DNA from 2 places in the Cupriavidus sp. WKF15 genome. Region 1 is predicted to be linked to the other one. Evidence: predicted binding sites of a transcription regulator. Region 1 holds the regulator's gene; the other holds the start of a gene.
The links. The regulator FliA, encoded in region 1, starts transcription of late flagellar genes. The targets are predictions, from matches to a motif close to CTAAAGTTTNNNNNNNNNNNGCCGNTA.
Positions count from the first base shown of each region.

Region 2: a site for FliA is predicted at 11,778-11,804, ahead of CupriaWKF_RS19535 (FliC/FljB family flagellin). Genes of this name have one in related genera too.

Region 1 is NZ_CP119573.1:990,563-1,006,046, reverse strand. It holds gene flgF (flagellar basal-body rod protein FlgF) at 1-434, opposite strand, end outside; gene flgE (flagellar hook protein FlgE) at 463-1,758, opposite strand; gene CupriaWKF_RS21930 (flagellar hook assembly protein FlgD) at 1,823-2,494, opposite strand; gene flgC (flagellar basal body rod protein FlgC) at 2,520-2,927, opposite strand; gene flgB (flagellar basal body rod protein FlgB) at 2,943-3,350, opposite strand; gene flgA (flagellar basal body P-ring formation chaperone FlgA) at 3,592-4,341, shown strand; gene flgM (flagellar biosynthesis anti-sigma factor FlgM) at 4,487-4,795, shown strand; gene CupriaWKF_RS21905 (flagellar protein FlgN) at 4,808-5,269, shown strand; gene CupriaWKF_RS21900 (NAD(P)/FAD-dependent oxidoreductase) at 5,282-6,511, opposite strand; gene CupriaWKF_RS21895 (flagellar protein FlhE) at 6,836-7,243, opposite strand; gene CupriaWKF_RS21890 (RNA polymerase sigma factor FliA) at 7,285-8,001, opposite strand; gene CupriaWKF_RS21885 (cellulose synthase operon protein YhjQ/BcsQ) at 8,093-8,887, opposite strand; gene flhF (flagellar biosynthesis protein FlhF) at 8,899-11,334, opposite strand; gene flhA (flagellar biosynthesis protein FlhA) at 11,345-13,426, opposite strand; gene flhB (flagellar biosynthesis protein FlhB) at 13,423-14,565, opposite strand; gene cheZ (protein phosphatase CheZ) at 14,862-15,484, opposite strand, start outside.
Region 2 is NZ_CP119573.1:467,241-482,724, forward strand. It holds gene ligD (DNA ligase D) at 1-818, shown strand, start outside; gene CupriaWKF_RS19490 (hypothetical protein) at 815-1,201, shown strand; gene CupriaWKF_RS19495 (response regulator) at 1,413-3,386, shown strand; gene CupriaWKF_RS19500 (hypothetical protein) at 3,430-3,573, shown strand; gene CupriaWKF_RS19505 (Ku protein) at 3,596-4,597, shown strand; gene CupriaWKF_RS34375 (BON domain-containing protein) at 4,680-5,843, opposite strand; gene CupriaWKF_RS19515 (oxygenase MpaB family protein) at 5,929-6,861, shown strand; gene CupriaWKF_RS19520 (MDR family MFS transporter) at 6,874-8,442, opposite strand; gene CupriaWKF_RS19525 (methyl-accepting chemotaxis protein) at 8,606-10,492, opposite strand; gene CupriaWKF_RS19530 (RNA chaperone Hfq) at 11,375-11,695, shown strand; gene CupriaWKF_RS19535 (FliC/FljB family flagellin) at 11,903-13,195, shown strand; gene CupriaWKF_RS19540 (flagellar protein FlaG) at 13,326-13,697, shown strand; gene fliD (flagellar filament capping protein FliD) at 13,748-15,166, shown strand; gene fliS (flagellar export chaperone FliS) at 15,186-15,484, shown strand, end outside.

The DNA of each region.
Region 1 (15,484 bases):
GTGATGGTGCCGTCGCTGCCGATGGTGACCTGGGAACCCGGCGGCACCGACAGCGGGCCGCCGTCGCCCATGACCGGCAGGCCGTTGCTGGTCTGCACCTGCCCGTCCTGCGCGACCTGCAGCGAGCCCGCGCGGGTATAGGCTTCGCTGCCGTCGCGCGCCTGTACCGCCAGCCAGCCGTTGCCCTGCAGGGCGACATCCAGCGGGCGCCCGGTATAGGTCAGCGGCCCCGCGCGCATGTCGGCGCCGGGCGTCGACGTCAGCGTGAAGGCGCGCGTGGGCGATTCCTGCCCAACAACCGGCACTGCGCGGTACATATTGATCTGCGCGCGGAATGCCGGCGTCGAGACGTTGGCCAGATTGTTCGACACGGCGGCTTGCTGGTCGAGAATCTGCTTGGCGCCCGACAGGGCGGTGTAGATCATGCGGTCCATGGCAGCGATTCAGCTCAGGCAGTCGGAGTTATAGATTGACCAGCGTCTGCATGATCGTGTCCTGCGCCTTGATGGTCTGCGCGTTGGCCTGGTAGTTGCGCTGCGCGACGATCAGGTTGACCAGCTGTCCCGACAGGTCGACGTTGGAAGCTTCCACGGCATTGGAGCGCAGCGTGCCCAGGCTGCCGCCCGCAACGCCCAGCAGGGCCTGGCCCGATGCGTTGGTGGCCGACCACACGTTGTCCCCCTCGGGCTTGAGGCCTTCCACGTTGCCGAAGGCGGCCAGTGCGATGGTGCCCAGCGACTGGGTCTGCTCGTTCGAGTAGTTGCCGGTAATGCTGCCGTCGGCGTTCACCGAGTAGCCCAGCAGGCTGCCCGAGGTGTAGCCATTCTGGCTCAGCTGCTTGACGTCATTGTCGGAGCCATATTGCGTAGTGCCCGTGAAATCGATCTTGGCCTGCAGCCCCGTCGTGGCGCCGGTTCCTGCCGGCATGGTGATGCTGGTTGCGCCGGCAGCGGGTGACTTCAGGGCCCCCGCGCTGTCAAACGACAGCGTGACCGGCGAGCCGCTCAAGACATTGCCGCTCGTGTCGACCATGTACATCTGCCAGTCAGTGCCACCGGCTACAGCCGGCGCAGTCACAGGAGGAGGTCCCGGATTAGTGACGGCGCCGTTCGCGACCTTGGCAAAATACGCTGTTACCTGCTGCTTGTTCCCCAGCGAGTCGTAGACGTTCATTGCCGTGCTGTAGTTGAACATGTCGCTGGTCGGCATCACCGCTGCTGTCGGAGGCGTCGCGGCGGGGTTGGCGGGCGTCGTCGCGAACGCGTTTGTCGGCGGCGAAAGACGCGAGTCCAGCTGGAACTGCGAGGTAATGGTCGAAGTGGCGCGCGGGTTCATCTGCGCATTGCTGATCACCAGGGGCTGCGGCTGCACGCCGCCGCCCGGGGTCACGCCCGCCGGGTAGCCGGTGACCTGCAGGCCCTGCATATTGGTCAGGCGGCCGTCGTCCTGGCGCTGGAACTGGCCATTGCGCGAGTAGTAGACCGAGCCGTCCGAGTTGGTCAGGCGGAAGAAGCCGCTGCCGCTGGTGATAGCCACGTCGAGCGAGCGGCCCGTGGCCTCGATATTGCCCTGGTTGAACGACTGCACCACCGAGTTCACGCGCGTGCCCAGGCCGATCTTGGTACCGGCGTAGACGTCTGCGAACTGCGCGGAGGACTGCTTGTAGCCGACCGTGTTGGCGTTGGCGATATTGTTGCCAATCACGTCCAGATTGGATGCGGCGGCGTTAAGGCCGCTTACACCTTGACCGAAACCCATGGTAGATCCTTTATATGTCTAAGTGTCGTTACGCTGGCCGCGCGCCTGCGCGGACCGCCCGAAATCAGAGAATGCGGCGGACGTCGTTCACGCCCGCGGTCTGGCCATTGCCGACGTCGACCAGCACGCCGGACGAATCGCCGCTGATGCTCTGGACCTTGCCGTAGACCAGAGCAACTGGCTGCACCGAGCTGCCGTTGGCCGTGGCGCTGACCTTGAAGGTGTAGTCGCCGTCGGCCACCAGCGCGCCTGCATCGTTCTTGCCGTCCCAGGTGATGTCGTGCACACCGGCAACCTGCCCCTTCATGTCGATGGTGCGCACCACATTGCCGCCCTGGTCCAGCACGCTGACCGTGACGGAGTCGGCGGTGGAAGGCAGGTCGACACCAATCTGGCCCGTTACGCCGTCCTTCACCGACACGTGCGAACCAGGCACCATCACCGTGCGGCCGATCAGGGCCGCGGAATCCATGGCGCGGCTGGCGCTGACCTGGCTCAGCAGCTGGTTCAGCGTCGCGTTCATGGTCTGCATGCTGCTCACGGTGGAGATCTGCGCCAGCTGCGAGGTCAGCTGCGAGTTGTCCATCGGATTGAGCGGATCCTGGTTGTTCATCTGCGTCACGAGCATCGTGAGGAAGTTGTTCTGCAGATCCGCCGCGCTGGAGCTGCCGCTCTGGAGCGTGCTGTTGATGCTCGAGGTGCTGCTGGTGCCGTTGACCGAAGAGGTAGTAGTCATGTCGCGTTGAAGTGTTCCGTTGTCGTTACTGGCCGATGGTCAGCGTCTTGAGCATCATGTTCTTGGCGCTGTTCAGCACCTCTACGTTCGCCTGGTAGGAACGCGAGGCCGAGATCATGTTGACCATCTCCTCCACCGGGTTGACATTGGGCATGACCACGTAGCCGTCGGCGTTGGCCATTGGGTGCGTGGGGTTGTGCACCATGCGCGGCGGAGACGGGTCTTCCATCACGCCTCGCACCTGTACGCCGCCCACGTCGCTCTGGCCCGGCGTGGGCGCCATGCCGAAAATGACCTGCTTGGCACGGTAGGCCTGGCCGTCCGGGCTGACCACGCTGTCGGCGTTGGCCAGGTTGGACGCGGTCACGTTCATGCGCTGCGACTGCGCAGCCATGGCCGAACCCGCGACGTCGAAGATGTTCATTGCTGGCATGCGTTTCTCCGGCGCTTACTGCTGGATTGCGGCCAGCATGGTCTTGATCTTGGAACTCACCACGGTCAGGTTCGACTCGAAGTGCACGGAGTTGTCGGCGAAGGCGACACGCTCGGTATCCATTTCGACGGTGTTGCCGTCGACGCTCGACTGCAGCGGAATACGGTAGGCCAGATCGGCGTCGTCGCGGGTGGGGGCCTGCGCCGGCAAGTGGCGCACCGACGTGGTCGACAACGACACGCCTTCAGGACGGTGGCCGCGCTCCATGGTCTGCGCCAGCGTGCTCGAAAAGTCGAAATCGCGAGCCTTGTAGCCGGGGGTATCGGCATGCGCGATGTTGGAGGCAATCACCGACTGCCGCTGGGTCCGCAGGCTCAGCGCTTCCTGCTGGAAGCGAAATGCCGCGTCGAGTCTGTCAATCATGTAAGCATCTCCGTGTGGAGCAAACTTCAGGCAAACGACGAAGGGCGACCTTCTTCAGGGATCGCATCTTAGGTTCACCCCTGTCACGCCAATCGGATGAATAAGGACGGGAAATCCATGCAATTCGCAGGGCTTGCCTGGCGCCGCCTACCTACAATGGGACCCGTTTCCTTGCGTGCGGCCGCGGGTCCGGCTGAATCGGCGCGTGACTGCCGCACATCGTCCTTGCTGGGATGAAGACATGAAGAAAATCGATCGCGCCGCCATCAGGCCGGCGCTGGCCCTGCTGGCAGGAGGCGTCCTGTCGGCCATGGCCGGCGCGCCCATGGCCGCGCCGGCACAGGCCAACCCGGTCGCCGCACAAGCGACCAATCCATTCCCGGAAGACCCGGTGCGCGCATCGGTCGAGCAGTTCCTGCTGCGCCAGACTGCCGGCCTGCCAGGCAAGGCCAGCGTCCAGGTACAGCCGCCGTCAGGCGGTCGCGCGCCGGAGTGCGTATCGCCCGACCCGTTCCTGCCGCCGGGCACTTCGCCGTGGGGCCGCGTCTCGGTAGGCGTGCGCTGCGGTGGTGAGCGGCCGTGGATTCGCTATATGCAGGCACGCGTGTCGGTGTTGTCCGACTACTACGTCGCCGTGCGCGCGCTAGGCCCCGGCGAGCCGGTGACGCCGGCGGACCTGGAAGTGCGCCAGGGCGACCTGTCCACGCTGCCCCGGGCTGTGATCACCGATCCGGCCCAGGTCGTCGGCGCCGTGACCGCCAACCGCATCGCGGCGGGCTCGCCGATGCGCAGCGACCTGCTGAAGAAGTCGATTGCCGTGAAGTCGGGGCAGACGGTCACCGTCGCAGTGGAGGGCGACGCCTTCCAGATCACCAGTGAAGGCAAGGTACTGGCCGATGCGGCCATTGGCAATTCGGTGCAGATCCGCCTGCGCAATGGGCAAGTCGTGAGCGGCCTGGTGCGCAGCGGCGACACCGTCGTCCTGCAGTGACCGGCTGAAAGTGCACCGCTGGACACTGGGATGCGGGGCTGGCCGGCGTGCGACAATGCGTGCCAATCCTGCCGTCGTAGCGAGATTTCCCTAAAGATTTCGCCAAGGCGTCCGTAATGACAATGGAACCCAGCAAGGAACGCCCGTGAAGATCAACCACTCCACCTCGTCCAGGCCGGCCGACGCCCCGGCTGCGGACAGCACTGTGCGGCCGCAGGCCGGACAGAGTGCTCCCGTCGCCACCTCGAGCGGCGTGAGCGTGAGCCCGCTGGCCGCGCAGGTCCGTGAAATCGGCAGCCGCCTGGCCAACGAAACCGATGACGACATCGATACCGCCAAGGTCGAAGAGATCCGCCAGGCCATCGCCGAAGGCCGGATCAGGATCGACCCGGGCAAGATCGCCGATGGCCTGCTCGCCACCTTGCGCGAACTGGGCCAGGGCGACGTCCACTGATACCCGCCAGCCATGAGCCAGCCCCTGATCCAGAGCCTGCAGAAAGAAACCGAAGCCGTCACGGCGTTCGGCCAACTGCTCACTGAAGAGCGCGAAGCCCTCAAGAGCGGTGATTTCCAGTCCCTGAGCGGGCTGCTCACACGCAAGGTGGAGTTGGGTCAGGCACTCTCGCGCCAGGTTGCCGCGCGCGAAGCCCAGATGGGCGCGCTCGGACTGCGCCCCGGCCCGCAGGGCCAGTTGCTCGGCCGCCATATCGACCCGGCAGTTGGCGATGCCTGGCGCAAGCTGATCTTCGCCGCGCGCGGCGCGCGCGACAGCAACCAGCTCAATGGCGCGATTGTTTCCGCGCATCTGGACCACACGCGCGAAGCGATCAACGTGCTGCGCCAGCATAGCGGCGGCGATTCGGGGCTGTACGGCAAGAATGGCAAGGCAGCCGCCGGCGTCGGCGGCGTTAGCCTGGCCAGCGGCTGAAGCCGGCGGCGTTCAGTCGTCGCAGTACTGCCCGAGCACGCCGAGCCCTCGCTGCGGGTCCCTGACGAACGGATTCGAGCGATCCCACGCATAACCGGCCAGCACGGATGAGATCATGCGGCGCACCTCGGGCGTCGCATTGGGATGAAAGACGAGCTTCTGGAAACTCCCGGCGTACCAGGCATCGACAAACGTACGGAAGCAATCGACGCCTGACTTCAGTATCCGCGCATATTCAGCCTCCCAGTCCACGGTCTCTCCGGCGAACTCGCGTGCGATGCATCCGGCTGCCAGGCTTGCGGACTTGAATGCAATGGTCACGCCCGAGGAAAAGACCGGATCCAGGAATTCACCCGCATTGCCGAGCAGTGCATAGCCCTTGCCCCACAACGATTTCACGTTCGCCGCGTAGCCCGCGATATGGCGCGCAGGCGTATCCCAGACCGCATTGGCCAGCAGGCCCGCCAGGGCCGGATCCTCGTTCACCAGCGCCTGCAGGCGTTCCGTGTCACTGCCTGCATAGCCGTCGAGGAAAGCCTTCTCCGCAACCACGCCCAACGAACAGCGGCCGTTCGAAAACGGAATGGTCCAGTACCAGACGTCGACATGCCGCGGATGAATGCCGACGCGGATCTTGTTGCGGTCGAACGTGCCTGGCATCACGCGGTCTTCGACATGCGTGAAGATGGCGCTGCGCACCGGAAAGCCCGACGGCGATTCAAGCTGCAGCAGCCGTGGCAGGATACGGCCGAACCCCGAGGCATCCAGCAGGAAACGGCTGGTGACGCGATAGCTGTTGCCGTCGGGATCGCGCGCGGTCACCACCGGCTGCGCGCCCGACACATCCACATCGGTCACCTGGTGCCGGAAGCGGACTTCGGCGCCCTGCTTCTGCGCTTCCCGGATCAGCACGTGGTCGAAGTCGGCCCTCTGTACCTGGTAGGTGGTGCCCCAGCCGGGCGAAAACTTGTCGCGAAAATCGAAATCGACATAACGATCGCCGCGCGCGAACGCGGCACCGTTCTTGTACTGGAAGCCGGCTTCCACTACGGCCTGCAGCATGCCGGCCGCCTCAATGTATTCCATGCTCTGCGGCAGCAGGCTCTCGCCGATGGAAAACCGCGGGAAGGTTTCCTTCTCCAGCACCAGCACGCCAATACCCTGGCGACGCAGCAGCCCGGCCGCCACGGAGCCCGCGGGTCCGGCGCCGATGATCAGCACGTCGGCAACTTGACTTTCCATTTCTTCCTCCAATGCATTCAGCCGTGTCCGCAGCACATTGCCGACTGAAGCCAGTGACCGGGCCCTCCCGGCAGGAGGCAACGCCCTGCAGGATCCGATGGGATCATGACGGAAGAGATTGGCTACGAAGTGGCTACGAAGAGCCGTGAACACTGTCACGAGACAGCATGGCGACATGCTACCGAATGATCGGAGGCATGGAAACAGAACATTCCGGGCTGGGGCAGGAGGCTAATGTGATGTGGGCCCGGGCGTCACACCGGCGCCGGCGTGGTACCCGCCGCCGAACCGTCGCACTGCCGGAAGGCCAGAGGGCAGTCTTTCCTACCGGAATCCCACGATCACCTGATTGCTCTTGCCCTGCAGTACCGGTGCTACCGCACCCTGTCCGGGCAACCGGAAAGCAAACACAAAGCCCTGCGTCGCGTCGTCGCCATCGAAGGCATCGGTCTGGCCCTCCGACTGCGGCAGCATCACGCAGCGTTGGGCATTGCAAAGATACGCCTGCAGGTCCGCAGGAGGTGTCCCCACAAAGCTGTAGCGCCAGCGTACCGAGGTGATGACGCCCTCCGCTTGCGGCAGGTTGCCGCTCGGCAGGATGGGAGGAGAAACGGTGCGCTGGCCACGGCCATACAGCGCCGGTCCGTTGACCGACGCACTCCAGGTATGCCGCGTGCCGGCCTCGGGTGCCGCCCGCGCATCGGTGGCGACCGCAGCCAGCGCGGCCGCCATGGCATGCATGACAACCCGCCCGATGGCCGCCTGGCTACGCATCAGAGCAGCCCGCGCAACTGGTTGCGCAGGCGTGTGATGGCTTGTCCGCGGATCTGGCAGACGCGCGATTCGGTCACCTCGAGCACCGCGCCGATCTCGCGCAAATTGAGTTCCTGGTCATAGCACAGCGACAGCACGAGCTTTTCGCGCTCGGGCAGCCGGTCGATGGCACGGATCAGCGCTTCGCGCATGCCGTTCTCCATCAAGTGCGTGAGCGGATTGCCGTCTTCGCTGACGCCAAGGTGGCGGTCGAGGAAGTCCTCTTCGCCGGAGCGCTCGAAGTCCTCATAGTGCAGGAGCTGGCAGCCATAGACCTCGTTGAGTACGGTCTGGTATTCGCCCAGCGGCATCTCCAGTTCCTGCGCAACTTCCGAATCCAGCGGCGCGCGGCCCAGCTTCTGTTCCAGGCCGCGCTGCGTGCGTTCGATGCGGCGCGTGAACTGGCGCAGGCTGCGCGACTGCCAGTCGTTGGCACGCACCTCGTCGAGCATGGCGCCGCGGATACGCTGGCTGGCGTAGGTCTCGAAACGCGCACCATGCGTGTCCTCATAGCGCTTGGCAGCATCGAGCAGGCCGATCATGCCGGCCTGGATCAGGTCATCGATCTGCACGCTGGCCGGCAGCTTGGCGGCCAGTTGCAGCGCGATGCGGCGCACCAGCTGCGCGTGGGTCTTGACCACGTCGGCCTGTTCGAGCTTTCCCTGGATCGTGTACATGGTGGAATTCTCGTGAATGCTTGCTTGCAAAGCCTGCCCGCGCGGTGGGCCGGCGAGTCAGGGGCGTTGTCTGTTGCGAACGGTCATGACGTCAGGCCGCCACGGCTGCTTGTGCCGCCGGCGCGGCCGGCTCGGCGCGCAATGGCCATGCGCCGACACCACTGGCGGCCCGGCGCAACGCGGTCGTGGCTGGCGCGGCCGGGTAGGCTTCGACCACGCAGCGCCCGAGCTGCACGCTGCGGGTCACCAGCGGATCCGCCGGCAGCCAGCCAGCACTGCTGATCTCGACGCCCAGGTATTGCCGCGCCGTGCGTGCCAGGTTCCCGGTAATCGCCTGCACTGCGGCCTCGGTGGCCACCATGTTGACGATCAGGTGAAAATGCCGGCACGCGTACAGATGGTGCAGGCGTTTGATGCAGGCATAGGCCGCGGTGATCGAGGCCAGCTCCGGGCGCATCACCACCAGCACATTGTGTGCGGCACCGGCCAGCGCCGAGAGCGCGCCATCGGCATCCGTCGCGGCATCGAGCAGCACAGTGCGAAAGCCGGACAGCGAAGCCATGGTTTGGGCCCCGTTCGGCAATGCCTGGCCAGCCGGCAGCACCGCGACAGCACCGGCCGGGCGCACGCCGAGCGCTGCCTCCAGCGTCAGGCGTCCCGCCTGCACGTCCGCGAGCGTTCCGGCGGGTTCCGCGCCAGAGAGCCGCACGGCGTGGCCTGCCGTGGCTTCATCGACGAGCAGCACGCGTTCGCCTTGCATCGCCAATGCCTGCGCCAGGCCCGATGCAATGGTGGTCGCGCCGGCACCCTGTTCGCTGCCCACCACGGCGATCCGGCGCATCACGCGCGGCGCCAGCATGCGTCGCAGGCTCTCCGCCTGGTCCATCGCGAGCGTACTCACGACGGCACTCCCGGAGCCATGAGCTGGGGCAGCCCGGTCATCGCATCGTCCTGTGATGGCACCACCGGTTCCGCGGAACCGGCGGCAACACCGGCATCGGCGTTGTCGACGGCGTCAGGGGTGACGGCGGTGTCGACAGACTGTCGCCCCGGATAGTTCTCCAGCACGTCCAGCAAGGCCAGCAGCCGGCCCATGCCTTCGTTCAGCACCGGGCCGGCCACCGCCGCACTGCCCGGCTGACGCGTGCCAGTCCGGCCTGCCAGGCGAGCCAGGAAGGCCGGTGCGGTGGCCGTCGGCGAGTGTTCCAGGCGCAGTGCGGTCAGCCCGAGCTGGAGCGCGGCCAGGCCGCCACCAGCAGCGCTGGCGCCTTCGCCATCTTGCGCAAAATGATCCAGCGCATGGCGCAGCGTGCGGAGCTGGGCTTCAGCGCTGTCAGCCCACAGCGACCAGCGCGCAACATGAGCGGCCTGCCCCGACAGTTGCGGATCGCACAGCAGGTAGCGCGTCTCGAGCAGCTCGCCCGAGGCGTAGTCGACCGTCCTCGCGATCACGAGATGCGCATCGATGCCGCCTTCCGGCGCGCCGCGGCCGCGCACGGGGCCTTCCGGCACGCGCACATCAGCCGTTGCCAGCCACTGCACGGCTTCGCGGCCGCGCACCGGGACTTCGCCCACGGCGTGGAACGTCAGCGTGTCCGCCAGGGCATCCAGCTTCCAGGCCGAGCCGCCGCAGAGGACACGCGCGGTCTTGCGCGCGGCGGCCACCCAGCGTTCGCCGGACTGGTGCCAGCGCGCCAGCGTAGCACCCGCCGGCAGCGCATCGACGAGATGGACCACAGGCCGGGCCGCGCCAAGCGTGGCGCGCAGCGTGGCAGCCTCGGCGTCCGCTTCACCCATGGCCTGGCCGGCGCGGCCGGCAGGCGTGACCGTCGCGGCCAGCGGCATGCCGGTGCGATCGCCAAGCCAGAGCGTATGCAGCATCGACTGCGGCGCACGGCGCCCGGGCACCGGCACCTGCAGCGTGGCGGCCAGCGACAGCACGAACTGGTCGCACTCGCGGTTCACGTCGCGGCAGACGGCCTCGCGCACCTGCTGCGCCATCGGTCGCAGCGTGGGCGCATCGGCCGCGCGCTGCTGCCATAGCTGGCGTGCCAGGTCGAAGCCATGCTGCGCGGCGCTGAGCTCGCTTACACACTGGCTCAGCGCGTCCGTGCTGTCGGTCAGCGAACGCAGCACGTCGTCGGCTCCGCCCTGGCGGGCCGGCGCGTCCTCCAGGCCGCCTGCCTGCCTGCGCGCGGCGTCGGCGTCGGCGAACACGGAACCGCGGCGCGGCGTGAGAAAGGCGCGCTCGACCATCGCGGCGCCATTCGCAAGTTCGAGGTGTTCCGGCACGCGCTGGCCGGTGGATACGTAGAACACCGGCAAGCGGTGGCGGATCACCACATCCAGCACGGAGCCCAGGTGCGTGGCTTCATCCAGCTTGCTGATGATGCAGCCGTCGACGCCGCCGCCTTCCGGCATGGCGTCATGGCGGTAGGCATGCACCACTTCGTTGAGTGTGTCGCCGTGGCTGGCGCCGTTGAGCAGCAGCACGCGCTGCACCGGCGCCTGCACGCCCGCGAGCATGGCAATCTGCTCGGACAGGTTGCGGTCGCGCTGGCTCATGCCGACGGTATCGATGATCACCAGGTGCTTGTCCTTCATCGCCGCGAGGGCGAAGCGCAGGTCGGCGGCATCCTTCACCGCGTGCACGGGCACGCCCAGGATGTCGCCGTAGATGCGCAGCTGCTCATGCGCGCCGATACGGAAGCTGTCAGTGGTCAGCAGCGCCAGGCGCTCGGGGCCGTGGCGCAGCACGTAGCGCGCCGCGAGCTTGGCCGTGGTGGTGGTCTTGCCCACGCCGGTAGGCCCGATCAGCGCTAGCACGCCGCCCTGGTCGAACAAGGCGTCTTCATTGCCGAGCACAGGCACCTTGCTGGCGAGTTCGGCGCGAATCCATGTCATGGCGGCCGGCCGGTCGCAGCCCACCGGCAACCTCGCCAGCAGCGTGCGCGCGAGCTGCGCCGAGAATCCAGCTCCGACCATCCACGCGAACAGCGATTCGCGCAGCGGGTCACCCGCGGCCACTGCTGCGGTAGCGGCCGCCGGAGCCAGGCCCGCCAGCTGGCGTTCGAGCAACGCGCGCATGGACTGCAGCTCGCCGCGCAGGTCACCGATGGCAGCCGGCTCAGCCGCTGCCACAACCGGCTCGGGGGCCACGTAGACCTGCGCACCGGCCGATGCGGCACTGAGATCGGTATCGCGCATGGCGACGATCTCCACGCCGCCATCGATGGTGCGGTTGGACAGCACCACGGCGTCGGGGCCCATGGCTTCGCGCACCTTGCGCATGGCTTCACGGCCGTTGGCCGCGACGAATTTCGCTACGCTCATCTTGCGTTCCTCACGCGCCGATCATTGCAGTAATGCGGATGTTGCGGTTGTCCGGCACTTCAGCATGGGACAACACCCTCAACTGCGGCATGGTGCGCCGCAGGAAGCGCGCCATCAGCGGCCGCAGCTGCGACGGCACCAGCAGCACCGGATCCAGGCCCATCTGCTCCTGCCGGACGACGGCGCCCTGGGTCTGCTGCAGCAGGGCATCGGCCAGCCCCGGCTCGATGCCACCGCCATTGGTCAAGGCCTGCGACAGCACGCGCTCCAGGCCCGCATCGAGGCCGATCACCTGCAGGTCCGCGCCATTGGGGAACAGCTGCTGCGTGATGGCCCGGCCCAGCGACTGGCGCACCAGCGAGGTGAGCTCGTTAGGGTCGCCGATCTTCGGGGCATGCTCGGCAATCACGTCGAGGATGGTGCGCATGTCGCGAATGGGCACGCCTTCGTCCAGCAGGTTCTGCAGGATCTTCTGCAGCGCCGTGAGCGAGATGGTCTTGGGCACCAGGTCCTCGGTCAGCTTCGGCGCTTCCTTGGCAATGCGGTCGAGCAGCATCTGCACTTCCTGGCGGCCCAGCAGTTCGGCGGCGTGCATGTGGATCAGGTGGTTCAGGTGCGTGGCCACCACGGTGCTGGCATCCACTACCGTGTAGCCGTAGGCCTGCGCCTGCTCCTTCATGCCGGCGTCGATCCAGACCGCCTGCAGGCCGAAGGCGGGATCCTGCGTGACCGCGCCTGGCAGTGTGCCGCTGACCTGCCCCGGGTTGATCGCCATCCACTGGCCCGGCATGGCTTCGCCACGCCCGATCTCTACGCCCTTGAGCGTGATGCGGTATGCGTTCGGCTTGAGTTCGAGGTTGTCGCGGATATGCACGACCGGCACCAGGAAGCCGATCTCCTGCGCCACCTTCTTGCGAATGCTCTTGATGCGGCCGAGCAGCTCGCCGTCCTGCGCACGGTCCACCAGCGTGATCAGGCGATAGCCCACTTCCATGCCGAGCGGATCCACCAGCGTGACGTCGTCCCAGCTGGCTTCCGTCGATTCCTGGACGGCCGCAGGCGCGCGCTCCTCGCGCCGCTTGGTCTGCTCGGCGGCGACCGCCCGGCGCGCCAGATGGCGCCCCACCCAGAACATGCCGCCGGCCAGCAGCAGGAAGGCGATATGGGGCATGCCGGGAATGATGCCCATCATGCCGATGATGCCGGCGGTCAGGTACAGCACTCGCGGGTTGGCAAAGAGCTGGCCTGTGAGCTGTTCGCCCACGTCCTGCTCGTTCGACACGCGCGATACGATCACGCCGGCCGCGGTCGAGATCACCAGTGCCGGGATCTGCGCGACCAGGCCGTCGCCGATGGTCAGCAGCGTGTAGTTGTGCACGGCGGTGCCGAAGTCCAGGTCGTGCTGGACCATGCCCACCACCATGCCGGCGGCGACGTTGATGAACATGATCAGCAGGCCAGCCACGGCGTCGCCGCGCACGAACTTGCTGGCGCCGTCCATGGCGCCGTAGAAATCCGACTCCTGCGCGACTTCGGCGCGGCGTTTCTTGGCCTGCTCTTCGTTGATCAGGCCGGCGTTCAGGTCGGCGTCGATCGACATCTGCTTGCCGGGCATGGAGTCCAGCATGAAGCGCGCGCCCACCTCGGCAATACGGCCCGCACCCTTGGTGATCACCATGAAGTTGATCACCACCAGGATCGCGAACACCACGATGCCGACCGCAAAGTTGCCGCCGACCAGGAAGTGGCCGAATGCCTCGATCACCTTGCCGGCCGCGTCCGGGCCGGTATGGCCTTCCAGCAGCACGACGCGCGTCGAAGCCACATTGAGCGACAGCCGCAGCAGCGTGGTGAACAGCAGCACCGCCGGAAAAGCCGCGAAATCGAGCGGCTTCTGCGTGTACATGCTGACCAGCAGCACCATGATGGCCAGCGCGATATTGAATGTGAACAGCAGGTCCAGCACAAAGGCCGGCAGCGGCAGGACCATCATGCCGAGGATCATGATGATCAGCAGCGGCCCGGTCATCGCCTTCAGCTGGCCGGCGTTGCGCAGGCCCGGCAGTTTCAACAGGGAGTTCAGAGCGTTCATGCGCGGCTTTCCGGAACGGCTAGTTCATCGGGCACCAGGAGATCGCTGGGCGCCGACGGCTGCGGGCCCTGCGAGTAGTGCCAGTGTTTCAGTTGATAGACCCAGGCCAGGACTTCGGCCACGGCGGTGTAGAGGCCGGCCGGGATTTCCTGGTTCAGTTCCACGTGCCGGTGCAGCGCGCGCGCCAGCGGCGGCGCGGACATCAGCGGAATGCGGTGCTCGGCCGCCAGTTCGCGGATACGCGCGGCGACTTCGTCGGCACCCTTGGCCACCACGCGCGGCGCGCCCATGCGGCCTTCCTCATAGCGCAGCGCCACGGCGAAGTGCGTGGGGTTGGTGACCACGACATCGGCCTTGGGTACTTCCGCCATCATCCGGCGCCGCGCCATGGCACGCTGCTGCTGGCGGATGCGGCCCTTGATATGCGGGTCGCCTTCGCTTTCCTTGTTCTCCTGCTTGACCTCTTCCTTGCTCATGCGCAGCTTCTTGAAGTGCTCCCAGAACTGCCATGGCACGTCGATGGCGGCCACGATCAGCAGGGACAGCACCACCGGCAGGCAGCAGCGCAGGACCATGTCCAGCATGTGCAGCAGTGCCTCCTGAACCGGCGCGTTCATCAGCGCGATGGCGTCGGGCAACCGGTGCCACACCACCCAGGCGCCGACACTGCCAACCAGCAAGGACTTGGCGATGGCCTTGATCAGTTCCGCCAGCGAATGCTCGGAGAACAGCCGGCCCAGGCCCGAGAGCGGCGACATGCGGCCAAAGTTGGGCGCCAGCGCCTTGGTGGAGAAGGTCCAGCCTCCGGTCAGCAACGGCGCCGCCAGGGCAGCCACGCCGAACAGCAGCAGCAAGGGCAGGAATGCGAGCAGGCTTTCCCAGATCACATTCGCGAAGCGCGACAGCATGCGCGAGGTATCGAACGCGGTGGCAGGTTCGAAGCGCAGGGACTGCCGCATGACTGCGTCCAGCGTGCGGCCCAGCACGCCGCCGAGCGTCCACAGGCCGGTCACACCGGTCATCAGCATGATGAACGTGGCCAGCTCGCGCGAGCGAACGACCTGCCCCTCCTCGCGCGCCTTTTCGAGGCGCCGGGCTGAGGCGGGTTCGGTCTTCTCGAGATCGCTTTCTTCGGACATCCACGCTCCGTGACAGGACGGTCAGGGCGGCACGCAATAGCCGCCATGGGTCAGCGAGGATTATCGAAGCGTGCCCGTGTGGGCATTCAGGGGAAAAGGCGGGGGATTTCGGTGCTGTTTGGAAAATGAGCACCGGCGGGAAGTTAACGGCAGCCGTGCAGGCCGACTTTAGCTCGAGAAGAAGAGAGCCGCACCGCTCGGGCTGCGAGGACGCGTCAGATAACGACGGACCTTACCCGTACCAGTTGGGTGCTCCCTCTCCCGCTTGCGGGAGAGGGAGGAACCAGGCGGCGCCGTCAAAAGCCCAAACTGGCCAGAAGGTCATCCACCTGGGACTGGTCGGACACCACATCCGCCTTGCCCTCAGGGTTGATCTGCGGGCCGTTGAGCAGCGTGGCCGTCTGCACTTCCGTGCGCCGCTCGCTCGGCACGTTCTCGATCAGCACCTGGAGCAGTTCATGCTCGAGCGTGCGGATCATGTCCATCATCTTCTTGATCACCTGGCCGGTCAGGTCCTGGAAGTCCTGCGCCATCATGATGTCCAGCAGGTGCGTGCCGGTCGCGCGGGCCTGCTTGGGCACCTCGGTCAGGAAGGCGCGGGTGTCGAGCACCAGCGTGCGTGCGTCGGCCAGCTCCACCGGCGTTTCGAACCACGCGTCCCAGCGCTTGTCCAGGGCTTCGGCTTGCTGCTCGAGGCCGGACTGGATCGGCTGTGCCAGCTCCACGGCGTTAAGCGTGCGTTCCGCCGCCTGCTCGGTCATGGCCGCGATGTAGTTCAGGCGGTCGCGTGCGTCGGGAATGGCCTGGGCGGCGCGCTCGATTTCCTTGTCGAGGCCGAGCTCGCGCATATTGTCGCGCAGCATCCGCGTCAGGTTGCCGATGCGATGGATCAGCTGCTCGGCGGAATCATTCGGAATAG
Region 2 (15,484 bases), 520 kb from region 1:
ACGAGCGCGTGGCACCGCTGATGCTGCCGCACCTGCGCGGCCGCCCGATCGCCATGGTGCGTGCGCCTGACGGCGTGGCCGGCCAGCAGTTCTTCCAGCGGCATGGCGACACGCTCAGGGTGGATGGCGTCAACGTGCTCGATCCCAGCTTGTGGCCGGATCATCCGGCGCTGCTGGAGATCGTCTCGGAGCACGCGCTGGTGGCGGCGGCCCAGCTCAATGTCGTGGAGTTCCACACCTGGAACGCCAGCAAGCACAGCATCGACCGGCCCAACCGCATCGTCTTCGACCTGGATCCCGGTGAAGGCGTGCCGTGGCCCCATATGCGCGAAGCCGCGGCGCTGATGAAGGCGTGGCTCGATGAACTGGGGCTCGGTAGCTTCGTGAAAACCAGCGGCGGCAAGGGCCTGCACGTAGTGGTGCCGCTGACGCCACGCGCGGGCTGGGACGAGGTCAAGGACTTTGCCCGCGACGTGGTGCTCCACATGGCCGCCACGATCCCCAGGCGCTTCGTCGCGAAAAGCGGCGCCAGCAACCGCGTTGGCAAGATTTTCATCGACTACCTGCGCAATGGGGTAGGCGCCACCACGGTGGCGGCGTTCTCCGCACGTGCGCGCAGCTGCCTGGGCGTGTCGGTGCCGCTCGCCTGGGACGAGCTTGACGGCCTCAAGGGCTCCGACCAGTGGACCGTGGCCAATGTGGCGCCACGGCTGGACGAGATCGCGCGTCACGATCCGTGGGACGCCTATGCCGGTACGCGCCAGACCCTTACGCGTGCAGCCGCCCGGCTGGCGCGCGCCGGAAGGAGCAAGCCATGACCCGGTCCTTCATCCGCTATATGCGCCACGTACGCCAGGCGCTGCCACGTCCTCCACGGCGCGCGCTGGTCGCGGCGATGCTGATGGCCGTGGCCCTGCCGGCAGGTGCGCGCCTGCCGGCACCCACGCCGGAGCAGCAACAAGCCGCCGACGCGCGCAAGGCCAGGGAAGCCGAAGAGGCAAAGCACCAGGCCGAACGCCTGGCCCAGGCGCAAGACCGGATCGCCGCGGAGTTTGGCAGGAAGGGAGCCGGCACTGCCCCGGCAGCCCCCGACGCGGGCCAGGTTCCGCAAAAGGCCACGGAAGCGCCGCAGTCCGCGGGCCCGCACGGCGGCACTTCTCCGAGCGCCGAGGCACATAGCGGCGAAGTGGCACGGCACTAGCAGAGGCCTGCCGTCGGCACGCCTTTTGCGCATCCCACCCTGTGGTCCCACCGATAAGGGATCGACCGTCCGCTCAGTCACAGAAGGGGGAACGCACCGTGAGCATAGCCAGGCATGTAATTCGTACAAAACCCGCGCGGCTGCACCAGGCAGTTTTTGCAGTCTTTAGCGTCTTGAGCGTCGCATGGCCCCGATGCGAAGGCTGGCGGCCATGAACACGAACGCCTCCCGCAATGGCCCGCTCCTTCTGAACGTCGAGGATCGCGAGGGAGCGCGCTACGTCAAGAGCAGCATCCTGCAACGGGCTGGCTTTTCGGTGATCGAAGCGTCTACCGGCCAGGCTGCGCTGTCGCTGGTGCGCCAGCATGCGCCCGCGCTCGTATTGCTGGCACTGGAGCTGCCCGATATCAGCGGCTTTGAAGTCTGCAGGCGGCTCAAGACCGATCCCATCCTGGCGCGCACGCCGGTCCTGCTGACCTCACCCGCACTGGCCAGTTCCGTGCAGCGCGTGCAGGCGCTCGAGTGCGGTGCTGACAGCTTCATCGCCGAGCCGTCGGAGCCCGAGGAACTGGTCGCAAGCATCCACTCCCTGTTGCGCCTGTGCCAGGCGGAAGATGCCTATCACCGCACCAGCCAAGCTCTGCACGATAACGAGGACATGTTCCGCCAGCTCGCGGAATCGCTGGTCGACGTGGTGTGGCTGCTGGACGCGCGCGAGCGTCGCCTGCTTTTCGTCAGTCCGCGCCTGGCGGAACTGTGCGGCCAGTCGCCTGAAAGCTTGCTCGAAGCCCCGCAACGTTGCCTTGACCGCGTGATCCCGTCGGATCGGGCGCGCGTGGCGAGCGCCTTTACCGCCATGCTCGGCGACGGCAGGCTCGATATCGAATTCCAGCTCATGCATGCCGACGGCGGCATCCGCGAGATTCGCGCGCGCGCCTTCCCGTTGCATCGGGCCGGTACTTCGGCCCTGCGCGTGGCCGGCACCTGCCAGGACGTGACCACCCAGAATCGCGCGCGGCGCACGTTGCGGGGCGAAGAGCACCGCAAGGAACAGTTCCTCGCAATGCTCGCGCACGAACTGCGCAACCCCCTGGCCCCGATGCGCAGCGCCGTGGACCTGCTGGAGCAACCCGCCCCCACGCCCGCGGACATGTTCCGCGCGCGCGACGTGATCGGCCGTCAGCTCAGGCACCTGGCACAACTGGTGGACGATCTGCTCGACATCGCCCGCTTCAATCAGGGAACGATTACGCTGCGGCAGGACCTGGTCGAGTTGCGCGGCGCGCTCAACACCGCGGTCGAATCCGTCCGGCCGGTCCTGGAAGCGCAGCGGCACACGCTGCGCCTGGCGTTGCCCGAACAGCCGTTGCCAGTACGCGGCGACATGGTCCGGCTCACCCAGATCTTCAGCAACCTGCTGCATAACGCCGCTGCCTACACGCCGGCCGGCGGCCAGATCAGCATCGGCGCGACAACCGTCGACGGACGCGTCGCCGTGCGCATCCACGACAACGGCATGGGCCTGACCGGACCCTTGCAGCGCTTGCTGTTCGATCCGCTGGCACCGATGGAGTCCGGTGAGCCCGGTACAGAGAACGGTGCCGGCGGCGCATCGGATACCGCTGGCACGCATCCTGCCGTGCTGGAAGGCCCTGGCATCGGCCTGACGCTGGTGCAGCAACTCGTGCGGCTGCACGGCGGCAGTGTCCGGGCCGAGAGCCCGGGCCCTGGCGAAGGCAGCACGTTCATCGTCGAGCTCCCCGTCGAGCCATGGCAGAACTGGCATCCGGCGGACACCATGACGCCGCGGCCATCCGGTCCGCCGCGCGTGATCATGGTGGTGGACGACAACACCGACGCCCTGGAAGCGATGAGCATGGCCCTGCGCACGCTGGGACACACCGTGGTCACGGCGGCGGACGGAGAGAGCGCCGTCGCGCGCGCGCCGCAAGTCAAACCCGATGTGGTGTTGCTTGACCTGGGCATGCCCGCCATGGACGGCTACGAGACCGCCCGGCGGCTGCGAGCCTTGCCTGAGATGCGCGGCGCCACGCTGGTGGCGCTGACCGGCTACGGCCGGCCGGAGGACCGCCGCCGCGCGCTGGAAGCGGGCTTCGACCGCCATCTGGTCAAGCCGGCCAGCCTGGACGCCCTGACCCGGTTGTTCGAGGAGCCCGGCGGCTGACGCGGCCGCCGCACCAATCAGCCACTACCTGGAGTCCCGGACCATGCATACCACCCCAGATCCCGACATCCCTTCGCGCAAGCCGGAAGTCCCGCCGCCGGAACCGCCGCCGGGGCCGCCCGAACCCGTCATCGACCCGCCACCGGGCGACCTTCCGCCCCCGCCGCCGCAACGCGCGGGCGCTTGAGCTTGAGCCAGGGAGACCTATCGTGTCACGCATCATCTGGAAGGGCGCGATCAGCTTCGGCCTGGTGAATATCCCGGTCGTGCTCCGACCCGCATCGCGCAGCCAGTCGCTTGACCTCGACCTGCTCGACGTGCGCGACATGGCACCGGTCGGCTACCAGCGCATCAACAAAAGCACAGGCAAGCCGGTCGACAAGGCGCACATCGTCAAGGGCTATCAGTACGAGAAGGGCGAGTATGTCGTGCTGAGCGACGAGGACTTCCGGCAAGCCAATGTCGAAGCCACGCAAACCGTGGATATCGTGAGCTTCGTGCCCACCGGCGAGATTCCTCCTTACTACTTCGACACGCCCTATTACCTGGAACCCGACAAGCGCGGCGAACGCGGCTATGCGCTGCTGCTGGAAACCATGCGCCGCACCGGGCGCGCAGCACTCGCGCTGGTCGTGCTGCGCAACCGGCAGCACCTGGCCGCCATGCTCGTCGAGGACGATGCACTGGTGCTGAACACCCTGCGCTTCGCCGACGAAGTGCTGCCGATCCCGCACCTCAAGCTGCCGAAAGCATCCCGCGCCAAGGCCAGCGGCGCGCACGCGCGCGAAATCGGCATGGCCGTCAAGCTGGTCGAGGACATGAGCGAGGCGTGGTCGCCTGAGCGGTACCGCGATACCTATCGCGACGACCTCATGGCGCGCATCGAGGAAAAGATCGAAACGGGTCACACCCATCAGCTCACGCCAGCCGCCGAAGAAGCGGAAGCGCCGCGCCAGGGTGCGAAGGTCATCGACATGGTGGCGCTGCTCAAGAAGAGCCTGGATCACCACGGCAAGCGAGAGACCGCCAGAAGCGAGCCAGCGGAAACGAAGGCGCCGCGCAAGACCACGCGGGGCACCGCGGCGAAGAAGCATGCAGGCGCTGCCAGGCATGCGGCCGGCAGCCGCGCGTCCGCTAAGCGGCCTACCCACGCCGCCGCGGGCAAGTCATCCTCCACTACGCGGAGCCCCGCGCGACGCAAGCACGCATAGAAGCACACATAGCCTGCGCCACTGGCTCGGCTCCGTAGTGGCTACTGGCGCCCGACCGGGCGCCAGTCATTGATCGGCGCAGTCAGCGCGACGACACCTTCAGGCTGTCGTTGACCGACGTTACCCCCTCGACGCCGCGGATCGTCTCCAACGCCATGTCGTGCTGTTCCTTGCTCGGCACAGTGCCGCTCACATTGACCGTGCCATCCTTGGTCTTGACGTGGATGCCCGTGGATTTCAGGTCCTTGGCCGTCAGCAGCCTGGTCTTGATCTTGGTGGTGATAGCGCTGTCCGTCACGGCTTGCTTGGCCTTGTCGGCGCCCATGTCATGGCGGGCCGGCGGCGCCGTGTCGCGGTCGATTTCTGCCCTTCCCGGCATGCCCGGCGCGGAATTGGCCGGCGGCGGCGCGGCCGTGTCGACGGCCGCGCGCAGGAAACCGCCAGAATCAAGCGCGAAAGCGCTGCCCGCGACGGCCGCCAGTGCAGCCGCCAGGCAGGCCTGGCGCAGCATCGGAGCGGTAGGTCGGCTGGTTTGCATGGTTCTCTCCTTGCAAGGTGACCGGAACTGCCACCCCAGCGCGTGCGCTGCTTTCGCGACATGGCGTGGAGCAGTCCTCAAGGTTCCTCTCTGCAAACGCCGTACCTGCGGGTTCCGGAAAGCCGGCCGGCGCCTGGCGCGGTGCCGGCTGCGCAACCGGCCCGTGGCTGTGTAAATCAGAGCAGCGCTTTGTAAATCCGGAGGCAAGCCGTCGCCGCCATCCAGCGGAATCCCGCCACCAGCGGCGTCGCCGGGCCTGGCATGCGGCTTGCGGCAAAGCTTCACGCGGCAGTTCGCCGCGTTATGGAGACAGCAATGGGACAGCAGCAACAGCAGCCGGGGCAATCGCAGCAGGGCCAACAGGGTCAACAGGGCCAGCGGCAGCAGGAGCAGTCGCAAAGCGGCCAACGCAGCGGCCAGCAGGGTTCCAACCAGGGCCAACGCTCTGGCGGCGGACAAATGGGTAATCAGGACAAGGGTAGCGGCCAGCAGCAGCAGGAAAGCGGCAAGGGCTCGCAGCAGGGCCATCAGCAGGGACAGGGAGGCTCGGGCGGTCAACGCCAGCCGTGATGGCTGATGGGCGCCGATCCGGTGCCAACGCCATGTTTCTCCGGGCGGGCAGCAACATGCGGTGTTGCCAGAAGCCGGGAATTGAATGAGCCGGAGTTCTTCGGGATTCCGGCTCTTTTTGTTCTTTTGTACCTGCACCGGCCACGGCGATTGCGCGGTGGGACCTACACGTTCGCGTCTTCCCGTGTATTCTGACCGTGACTCGCAACGCATCCAGCCACCTTTGCCAACTTCCACCGATCCGGCGGCGGGTCGCCGCCAGGGCCAGTATCTCGACCGCATTTCCAGCCGCCTGCGCACCACGGCCGGGGCGCAGGTACGCGCACTCACGCGCAGCAACTCAGGCCTGACGCTCGACTACGACAACCCGCCCGGCGACCCCGGGCTATTTGGCCCCGACGCGATCTGCTGGCGCGTACATGCCGATTTCCCGGCCATGCTCGCCGGCGGCGTCAGCGCCCTGCTGATGCAGACGCTGCACCCGCTGGCGCTGGCCGGCGTCTGGGACCATTCGACCTTTCGCGCCGATATGCAGGGCCGGCTGGGGCGCACCGCGCAGTTCATCGCGGGTACGACCTATGGCAGCCGCGCGGACGCCCTGGCACTGATCGACCGCGTGCGGCGCATCCACGCGCACGTCAGCGGCAGCGCGCCGGACGGCAGGCCCTACGCCGCCGACGACCCGGCATTGCTGACATGGGTGCACGTGGCGGAAGTCTCCAGCTTCCTGGCCGGCTACCTGCGCTATGTGGGACCACTGAGCGAGGCCGAGCAGGACCGCTACTACGACGAGGTTGCGCAGATTGCCGAACGGCTCGGCGCCACCGCCGTCCCGCGCTCGCGCGCGGCGGTGGCGGCCTATCTGGAAGCCATGCGCCCGCAGCTCGAAGCCAGCGCGCGCACGCGCGAGGTAGCGCGGCTCGTGATGAAATTACCCGTCGCCAACCCGATGCTGGTCCCGGCGGTGCGCGTGATGGCCTACGCGGGCATTGCGCTGCTGCCCGACTGGGCGCGCCAGATGCTGAACCTGGATCGCCCGTCGATCCGACGCCCCGCGTCGCTGGCTGGAATGCGCGTGCTGGCGCCGACACTGCGCTGGGCGCTCGGTGCGGGACTGGCCGCGCGCGCGCGGCGGCGGGTGGCGCGCGGCGCCTGAGCCGGCGTCAGGCTACTCGGCCGCCGCCGAGGCCGCGGCAGGGCTGCCGCGCAGCGTGGCTTCGCGCAGGCGCACGACCAGGAATGGCGAGAGCAGCGACACGGCCGCGCTCAGCAGGAACAGCAGCCGGAACGCGCGCTCGGCGGCTGCGCGCACCGCTGCCGCCTCTGCCGGCGGCGTGTCGGCCGCCAGCGCCTGGTGGAACATGCTCATGAGCACGTCTTCGCCGCCGGACAAGTCCGTCACCGTCATGCCGCCGTGGCGCAACAGTGCAATCAGCAGCGTGGTCAGCACCGCCACGCCCACCGCCCCGCCGAGCATGCGCGAAAACGACGTCAGCGCCGTGGCAATCCCCACCTGCTGCGGCGGTACGGCGTTCTGCGTGGCAACCAGGCCACTCGGCAACTGCAGGCCGATGGCGAACCCGAGGGCCACCATCACCAGCGCGCTCAGCCATACCGCAACCGGGTCGACAAAGGCCAGCGCCACGATGGCCAGCGGCGCCACGCAGGCACCCGCCATCTGCAGCGGCTTGTAGCGGCCGGTCCAGGACATCAGCCGCCCCGCCGCGAACGCGCCGAACGGAATCGCCAGCGTAAGCGGCACCAGCCGCAGCGCGGCAGCATCCGCCTGCGCGCCGCCCACGACCTGGAAGCGCAGCGGCAGCAGCACCGACATCGCGATCAGCTGGAAAAAGCAGATGAACAGCGTGGCACAGCAGATGGCCACGGTCGGCACGCGCAGCATGGCGAGCGGAATCACCGGGTCGGCCGCGTGCCGCTCCTGCCAGAGGAACAGCGCCAGCGCGGCCACCCCGGCGACCAGCAGGGCAAGTGAATCGGTGCGCAGCGGCGACTGGCCCTGCCCCAACCGTGTGAGGAACACCAGCACGCCACTGAGCCCGCCACCGAACAGCAGCGCGCCGAGGTAATCGATGCGATGGCGCCGGCCACCGGCCGGCAGGAAGCGCAGCGCGCGCCGCACCACGACCAGCGCCAGCAGGGCAAGCGGAAGGTTGATCCAGAAGATCCAGCGCCAGGACAGGTAATGCGCGAGGTAGCCGCCGATCACGGGCCCGGCCATGCTGGCTACCGCCCACACGCCGCTCACGTAGCCCTGGTAGCGCCCGCGCTCGCGCAGCGGCACCACGTCGGCAATGGCGGCCTGCGACACCGAAATCAGCCCTCCGCCCCCCAGGCCCTGCAGGATCCGCGCAACAATCAGCTGCGGCATGGTCTGGGCCAGCGCGCAGACCACCGAGGCCAGCAGGAACAGCACGATCGCGAAGGACAGGACCGAGCGCCGGCCCAGCACGTCCGAGAGCTTGCCGTAGATCGGCGTGGCCACGGTCGAGGCCACGAGGTAAGCGGAGATGACCCAGGCCATGTCCTCGAAGCCGCGCAGCTGCACGGCGATCTCGGGCAGCACCACGGCAACGATCGACTGTTCGAGCGCGCCCAGCAGGATGGCGAGCATCAGGCCGAACAGGATCTGCATCACCGGCGGCTGAGTCGCTGCGGCCGACGAGGAAAGAGGCGGGGCATTTGCCGCGCGGGGCGGCTCGGAGGGAACTGCGGTCATCGGCACCAGCGGCGGCAGGCATGGCGGCCGCGCGGGGCGCCGCTTGCGCCAGGTGGACCGGCCTGCTCTTGCTTCGAAGATCAGGAAGACCGGTTATTGTAGGCGTTTTGCGACATTGGCGCCGGCGCTGCCCCGCAGATGCCCGGCGCCCGGCGCAGCCGGGTCAGAAGGTTTCCCAGTCGCCGCTATCGGCCATGGCCGGCTGGCTGGGCGCCGCAACCCGGCGCGCCCCGGACTTGAGCACCGGTTCCTGGCGCTGACGTGCGACAGGCTGGCGCTGTGTTGCCGGCTGCGCAGGTGCGCGCCTGGCCAGCACCGGCTGTGGCGTCGCCTTGCGCTGCACTGGCGGACGCACCGCCGCCGGCACGGCTGGCGCACGGGTGCTGCGTGCCGGTACGGCACGTGCTGCCGGTGCCGGCTGCGGCGGCGCCGGCGCGGGTTCCAGCTGCCGGGCCGGCGTGGCGGCGGCCGACGCATGGCCCGCGGCAGAGTTCTGGGCGACGTCGAACCGGCCCACCTCGCTCACCAGGCCGCCGGCCTGCTGCATCAGGCTCTCCGCGGCGGCGGCGGCCTGCTCCACCAGCGCGGCATTCTGCTGGGTCATGCTTTCCATCTGCGTGACGGCCAGGCTGACCTGCTCGATGCCCGAAGTCTGCTCCGAGCTGGCCGCGGAAATCTCGCCCATGATGTCCGTCACGCGGCGCACCGCGCCGACGATGTCGTCCATGGTCTTGCCGGCCTGCTCGGCCTGGCGTGCACCGTCCTGCACCTGCCGCACCGAGCCGCCGATCAGCTCGGCGATCTCCTTGGCCGCGGCCGACGAGCGCTGGGCGAGGTTACGGACTTCGGAGGCCACCACCGCGAAGCCGCGGCCCTGCTCCCCGGCGCGCGCCGCTTCCACCGCGGCATTGAGCGCCAGGATATTGGTCTGGAACGCGATGCTCTCGATGACGCCAGTGATCTCCGCCACCTGCGTGGACGATTTGGAAATGCTGTCCATGGTCTGCACCACGTCGCGCACGACGCGCCCGCCTTCGCTGGCCACATCCGACGCATTGACCGCGAGCTGGTTGGCCTGCCTGGCGTTGTCGGCGTTCTGGCGGACCGTGGAAGTCAGCTGCTCCATCGAGGCTGCGGTCTGTTCCAGCGAAGCCGCCTGCTGTTCCGTGCGCTGGGACAGGTCGGTGTTGCCGCGGGCGATCTCGCGCGTGGCGCCGTCAATCGAGCCGGACGCCTGCTGGATGCCATGCACCAGTGCCGCGAGGTGGCGGAAGGCACGTTCGAGCGCCGCCAGCATGCGGCCCATTTCATCGCGGCTGCGCACGTGGAACGCGTGGCGCAGGTTGCCGGTGGCCAGCGCCTCGGCGGCCTCCAGCGCTTCGCGCGCGGGGCCGGTGATCGACCGCGTGATGGCCGTTCCCATCACCACGGCAAGCAGCACCGCCAGCGCCGTCAGGCCCAGCAGCACGTTGCGGGCCCAGGCGAAACCTTCGTCGGCCTGCTTGACCGCGGCCAGGGACAGGTTGCGGCCGCCGGCCATGATCTCGTCGAGCTTCCCGAAATAGGGGCCTTGCGCCGCGGGCAGGGTCGCCACCAGCGCCGCGCGCGCTCCGGCGAACTCGCCCGAGCCCAACTGGCGCAGCACCATGTCCAGCTGACCGTTATACCCTTCGCGCGCGGTGACTAGATCGGAAAAGGTCTTCTGCAGGTCGGCACGGCCGGAAGCCGCGATCAGCTTGCCCAGCGCATCGAGCGTGCCGCCCATCTCCTTGCGCATGCCGTCGATACGCTGCGTATTCCGCTGGACCAGCGCGGAATCTTCGGTCAGGGCGGCATCGCGCACCATCACGCCGATTTCCAGCGCATTTTCCTTGACGTGGCCCAGGTCGATCACCTTGAGCAGGCGCCCCTCCACGGTCAGGTGCATGGAGGCATTCATGCCCGCCAGCGAGGCCACGCCATATACCGCGACACCGACCAGCAGCAGCACCACCAGCGTAAAGGCCAGGGACAGGCGGGTCCCTATGCCAAGGTTTCTCAACCAGGCCATCTCACTCCCTCCGGACATTCCGTGATCAATCTTCTTGTCGTGTGCGCGCACGGGATCGTTGCCGCTGACAACCGCCGCACGGCTGCCTATCGGCGATGACCGAACACTTCTTGAAGGGAATTTGGAATTGAGGGGGAAAGTGCCCGCATTTCGTCCGATGGGCGCCTTGGACTGTGCCTTTTAATCCTGCCAGGCATCCCGACGGTCACACAGCCGCGGTGCACCGAGAGGCGTAGCCAGTTCGATGTGGGCCCCAAAAAAAGAAGCCCACGCGCGGGGTGCTCGTAGGCTTTCCAGGACTGCTTCAGAGCCAGTTAGCTCTGGTATGAATATAAACGTGCTTACATGAGGTGTAAATCCCGCTTCTATCAGTGAAGGCCCCAATTGAATGCGCATAGAAAGCCACTTTTCGGCGCCGTTCGGCCTGGGTCCGGAGTTTCGGGATCATCCTATGTCAGTGCACACTTATGTGCAAATTGCCAGTTTGTAAGCATTTCAGGAAGTCTTCGGCCGGTCTGTCGGCCTCGGTCGACAGACCTCTAACTCAAACGAGTTAGAAAATGCAACCAATTATCTAGAGCAAAACCTCTAGCTCATTGACGAGGAATCGATCCGTCGGTGTTTGTAAAAATTTGTTACTCTCGTCCCTGAAGTATTCCCCTTCTCACTTGGCCGCACCGGTCGCCGGCAAGCGCGTGAAAGACAAGGACCCACGTCCGGATCCGGCGCACGCCGCGGCGCACACGGGGCCTGCGCCTGTTGCCGGTACCGGGAGCGAATGTTTCGCCCATCGCGCTGACAGGACCATACTAGTTAACAGTACTAGTAGTCGGCGGACCGCCATCAGCCGCCAGAACCCATGCGGGCTCTTCCGGAGTCGTTGTGAAGAAGGAAACCAGGCCCCCGCGAAACAGCCGGAAGCTGCAGCACCAGCAACTTGCGCCCCATGCTGTCAGCCGCGCTCCGGTCGTCGTCTATCTGTGCAATGGCACCCGGCTGCAAGGCGTGGTGATCGCCCTGGACGACTATTTGCTGATGCTCGCGAAGGACGTGCACGACAGCAAGCCGCTTGTCGTATACAAGCACGCCATTGCCATGATCACACCGGCCGGCGCCGGGGGCGAAGCCCTGCCTGCGCCCGAAGCCGATACGGCGCCGGGGTTCGTGCCTATCTATATGCCGCGCAAGCGCCGGCGGCGATAAAGCGCACCGTTACCCCGCGCGGCGACCCAGGGCGCCCCAGACCGCAGTCGCCCCTCTGTTGCGATCCACCGAAAAGATCACTCTAAACCTTTCCGGACACGTGTCGATAACCCAAGCAACGGAGGCACTCTACGCCCTGCAAAGCAGGCTGCCGACGTTACGGCTAGCAGCCGGAATGCCAAAAAACTTTGCATACAGGAGTCGTAAATGGCGCAAGTCATTAATACCAATTCGTTGTCTCTGATGACTCAGAACAACCTGACCGCTTCGCAATCGCAGCTGAACACCGCGATCCAACGCCTGTCGTCGGGCCTGCGCATCAACAGCGCCAAGGATGACGCTGCTGGCCAAGCCATTGCGAACCGCTTCACCGCCAACATCCGCGGCCTGACCCAAGCCCAGCGCAACGCCAACGACGGCATCTCGCTGGCGCAGACGACCGAGGGCGCGCTGACTGAAGTAAACAACAACCTGCAGCGTATCCGTGAACTGAGTGTGCAGGCTGCCAACGGCTCGAACTCGTCGTCGGACCTGAAGTCGATTCAAGACGAAATCACCCAGCGCCTGGCTGAAATCGACCGTACTTCGCAACAGACCGATTTCAATGGTGTGAAGGTTCTGTCGAGCAGCGCCAAGCCACTGTCGATTCAAGTCGGCGCTAACGACGGCGAAACCATTTCGATCGACCTCAAGCAGATCGACTCCTCCACCCTGGGCCTGAATGGCTTCACTGTCGCCAATAATAGCCTGAGCGTCAGCAACCCGATTACCACCGTTGCTGCCGGCGGCGCCGCGGCTGCCGTCAATGTGGACCTGTCGGCCGCTGCCACCTCGCTGGGCGTCAACGCCGGATCGCTGTCGCTGCGCAATGTTACTGGAACTGGCGACTACGTCGTCCAGAGCGGCAACGACTACTATGCTGCATCCGTCGATCAGACCACGGGCGCTGTTAAGCTAAACACCGTTGACATCACCGTCGCAGATGCAGCCAACGGCAATTCGGCTGGTTCCGCCGTAACGGGTATGCTCGTCAAGGTTGGTGCAAACGCCGGTGGTACCGCTACTGGCTACATCACCATCCAGAACAAAAACTACGCGGTTGCAGGTTCTGCACTGGCGGATGGCGGCGCGGCCGGCACGCTGAACGACAACCAGACTGCGACGACGATCAACCTGAGCGCCAACGGTGCTACTGCCGCCAATGCAGAGTTTACTGGCGCTGCTACCGCTTCGCCGCTGGCCAAGATCGACGCCGCACTGAAGACGGTTGATGACCTGCGCAGCTCGCTGGGTGCCGTGCAAAACCGCTTCGACTCGGCCATCGCCAACCTGGGCACGACCGTGACCAACCTGTCGTCCTCGCGTTCGCGCATCCAGGATGCTGACTACGCAACGGAAGTGTCGAACATGACCCGCGCGAACATCCTGCAACAAGCTGGTACGTCGGTTCTGGCGCAAGCCAACCAGACCACCCAAGGCGTGCTGTCGCTGCTGCGTTAATCGCAACTGCGCTGGCAAAAAAGGCTGGGCCGCAAGGCCTGGCCTTTTTTGCCGGGAGCGCTTTGCAGGCAGACCACTGCCTGCAAAGCGTTTCCGACGTTGAACCACGCCAAACCGGACGGAGCAAACCATGGCGTCTTCCCCGACAGTGACCCCGATCGCAGTGCGACTGCCATCCGAAGTGCCCACAGGCGCCATTGCCACACCGGTTGCGGCAGACACCCAGACGCGCGGTGGTGCCCGCAAGCCCGATGCCGAGCGTACGAAAGTTTCCGGCGTACCCGCCGAGACGTCAGCGGCAGTTGGGGAATTGGTAGACGTGCTGAAGTCCACGTCAATCAGTCTTCGCTTCGAAATTGACGACATCACTCACCGCGTCATCACCAAGGTAGTCGACAAGGAAACTGGCGAACTGATCCGGCAGATGCCCACCGTGGAAGTCCTGCGGATTGCGCGCGCCATGGACAAGCTGCAAGGGCTGTTCGTCAGCCAGGCCGTGTAAGCGCGGCCACCACGCAAAGCAACATCAGTTGAAGAAGAGGTAACAAAAAAATGGCATCGATCTCCTCCCTCGGCGTTGGCTCCAATCTGGACCTGAACACCCTGCTTTCCCAGTTGCAAACTGCCGAGCAGGCTCCTCTCGATGCCATCAACGCGCAGGCCAAGAGCTACCAGGCCAAGCTGTCAGCCTTCGGCCAGGTGCAAAGCGTGGTAAGCGCCTACCAGGCCGCCGCCAAGAAGCTCGCCGACGCGACCACTTTTGCCGCCGTCAAGGCGACCGTGGGTTCGACCGACGTCATATCAGTGTCTACGGCGTCCAATGCAGTGCCCGGCAACTACAGCATCACCGTCGGCACGCTTGCGACGGCCCAATCGCTGGTCAGCGGCGGGGTTGCGGACCAGAAGACTGCGATTGCAGGCAGTGGCGGCGATATCGTGTTCGATTTCGGCGAGGCGCTGGCCACCGACGCAACGGCCACGCCGACGAGCACGAAGAAGGTCACCATTGCCGCCAACGCCTCATTGGCCGATATCCGAGATGCCATCAACAAAGCCGGCATCGGCGTCACGGCAAGCATCGTCAACGACGGCAGCAGCACGCCTTACCGCCTGGTCCTGACTTCGGACAAGACCGGTACGCAGGCCACCATGCGCGTATCGTCGGCAACCACCGAGTTGAACAACCTGGTTGCCTTTGATCCTGCCCCGACGGCCACCAGCAACGCCATGGAGCAAAAGGTACCGCCGGCCAATGCCACGCTGAAGATCAACGGCATCGACGTCGTGAGCCAGAGCAATACCGTGGTCGACGCCGCGCAGGGCGTGACGATGAGCCTGACCAAGACCGGCACCACGTCACTGACGATCACGCGTGACAACGATTCCATCAAGTCGTCAATCCAGGCATTCGTCACGGCGTACAACAACATCCAGAGCACGGCCCAGACGCTGACGGCGTTCGACACGACAGCAAAAACGTCTGCCGCGCTGACCGGCGACAGCACGCTGCGCTCGATCCAGCAGCGCCTGCGCTCGATGCTTGGCGGCACCATGCCGAACGGCAACGGCGGCACTATCACGCTGGCGGACATCGGCATCAAGTTCGATGCCAAGGAAGGCACCATGTCCCTCGACGACACCAAGCTGACCAAGGCGCTCAACACCAACCTGGGCGGTGTCACCGCCATGTTCTCGAGCACGACGGACACCGGTGGCATCGGCAAGCGGGTGAGCGACTATGTCGACGGGCTGACCCAGACCAATGGTACGCTCAAGAATGCCCAGGACGGCATCACGCAGACGTTGAAAGACCTGGAAAAGAACTACAACAGCACGCAGGACCGCATTACCGCCACCATGGACCGCTACAAGGCCCAGTTCACCCAGCTCGACCTGCTGGTCAGCCAGATGAACCGCACCAGCAGCTACCTGACGCAGCAGTTCTCCGCGCTGAGCAATTCGAACAAGTAACCGCCCCGGGAGCCAATCCATGTTCGCCCGCCAAGCCATCAACGCCTACGCCCAGGTAGGCGTCCAGACCGGCGCCATGAGCGCCAGTCCGCACAAGCTGATCACGATGCTGTATGACGGCGCCCGCGCCGCCATCGCACGGGCGAAGTTCCACATGGAAGCCGGCGAGATCGTGGCGAAGGGCAACGCCATTTCCAAGGCAATCGAGATCATCGACAACGGCCTGCGCGCAGTGCTGGACCATGAGGCAGGCGGCGAGATTTCCGCCAACCTCGAATCCCTGTACGAATACATGGTGCGCCGGCTGATGCTGGCCAA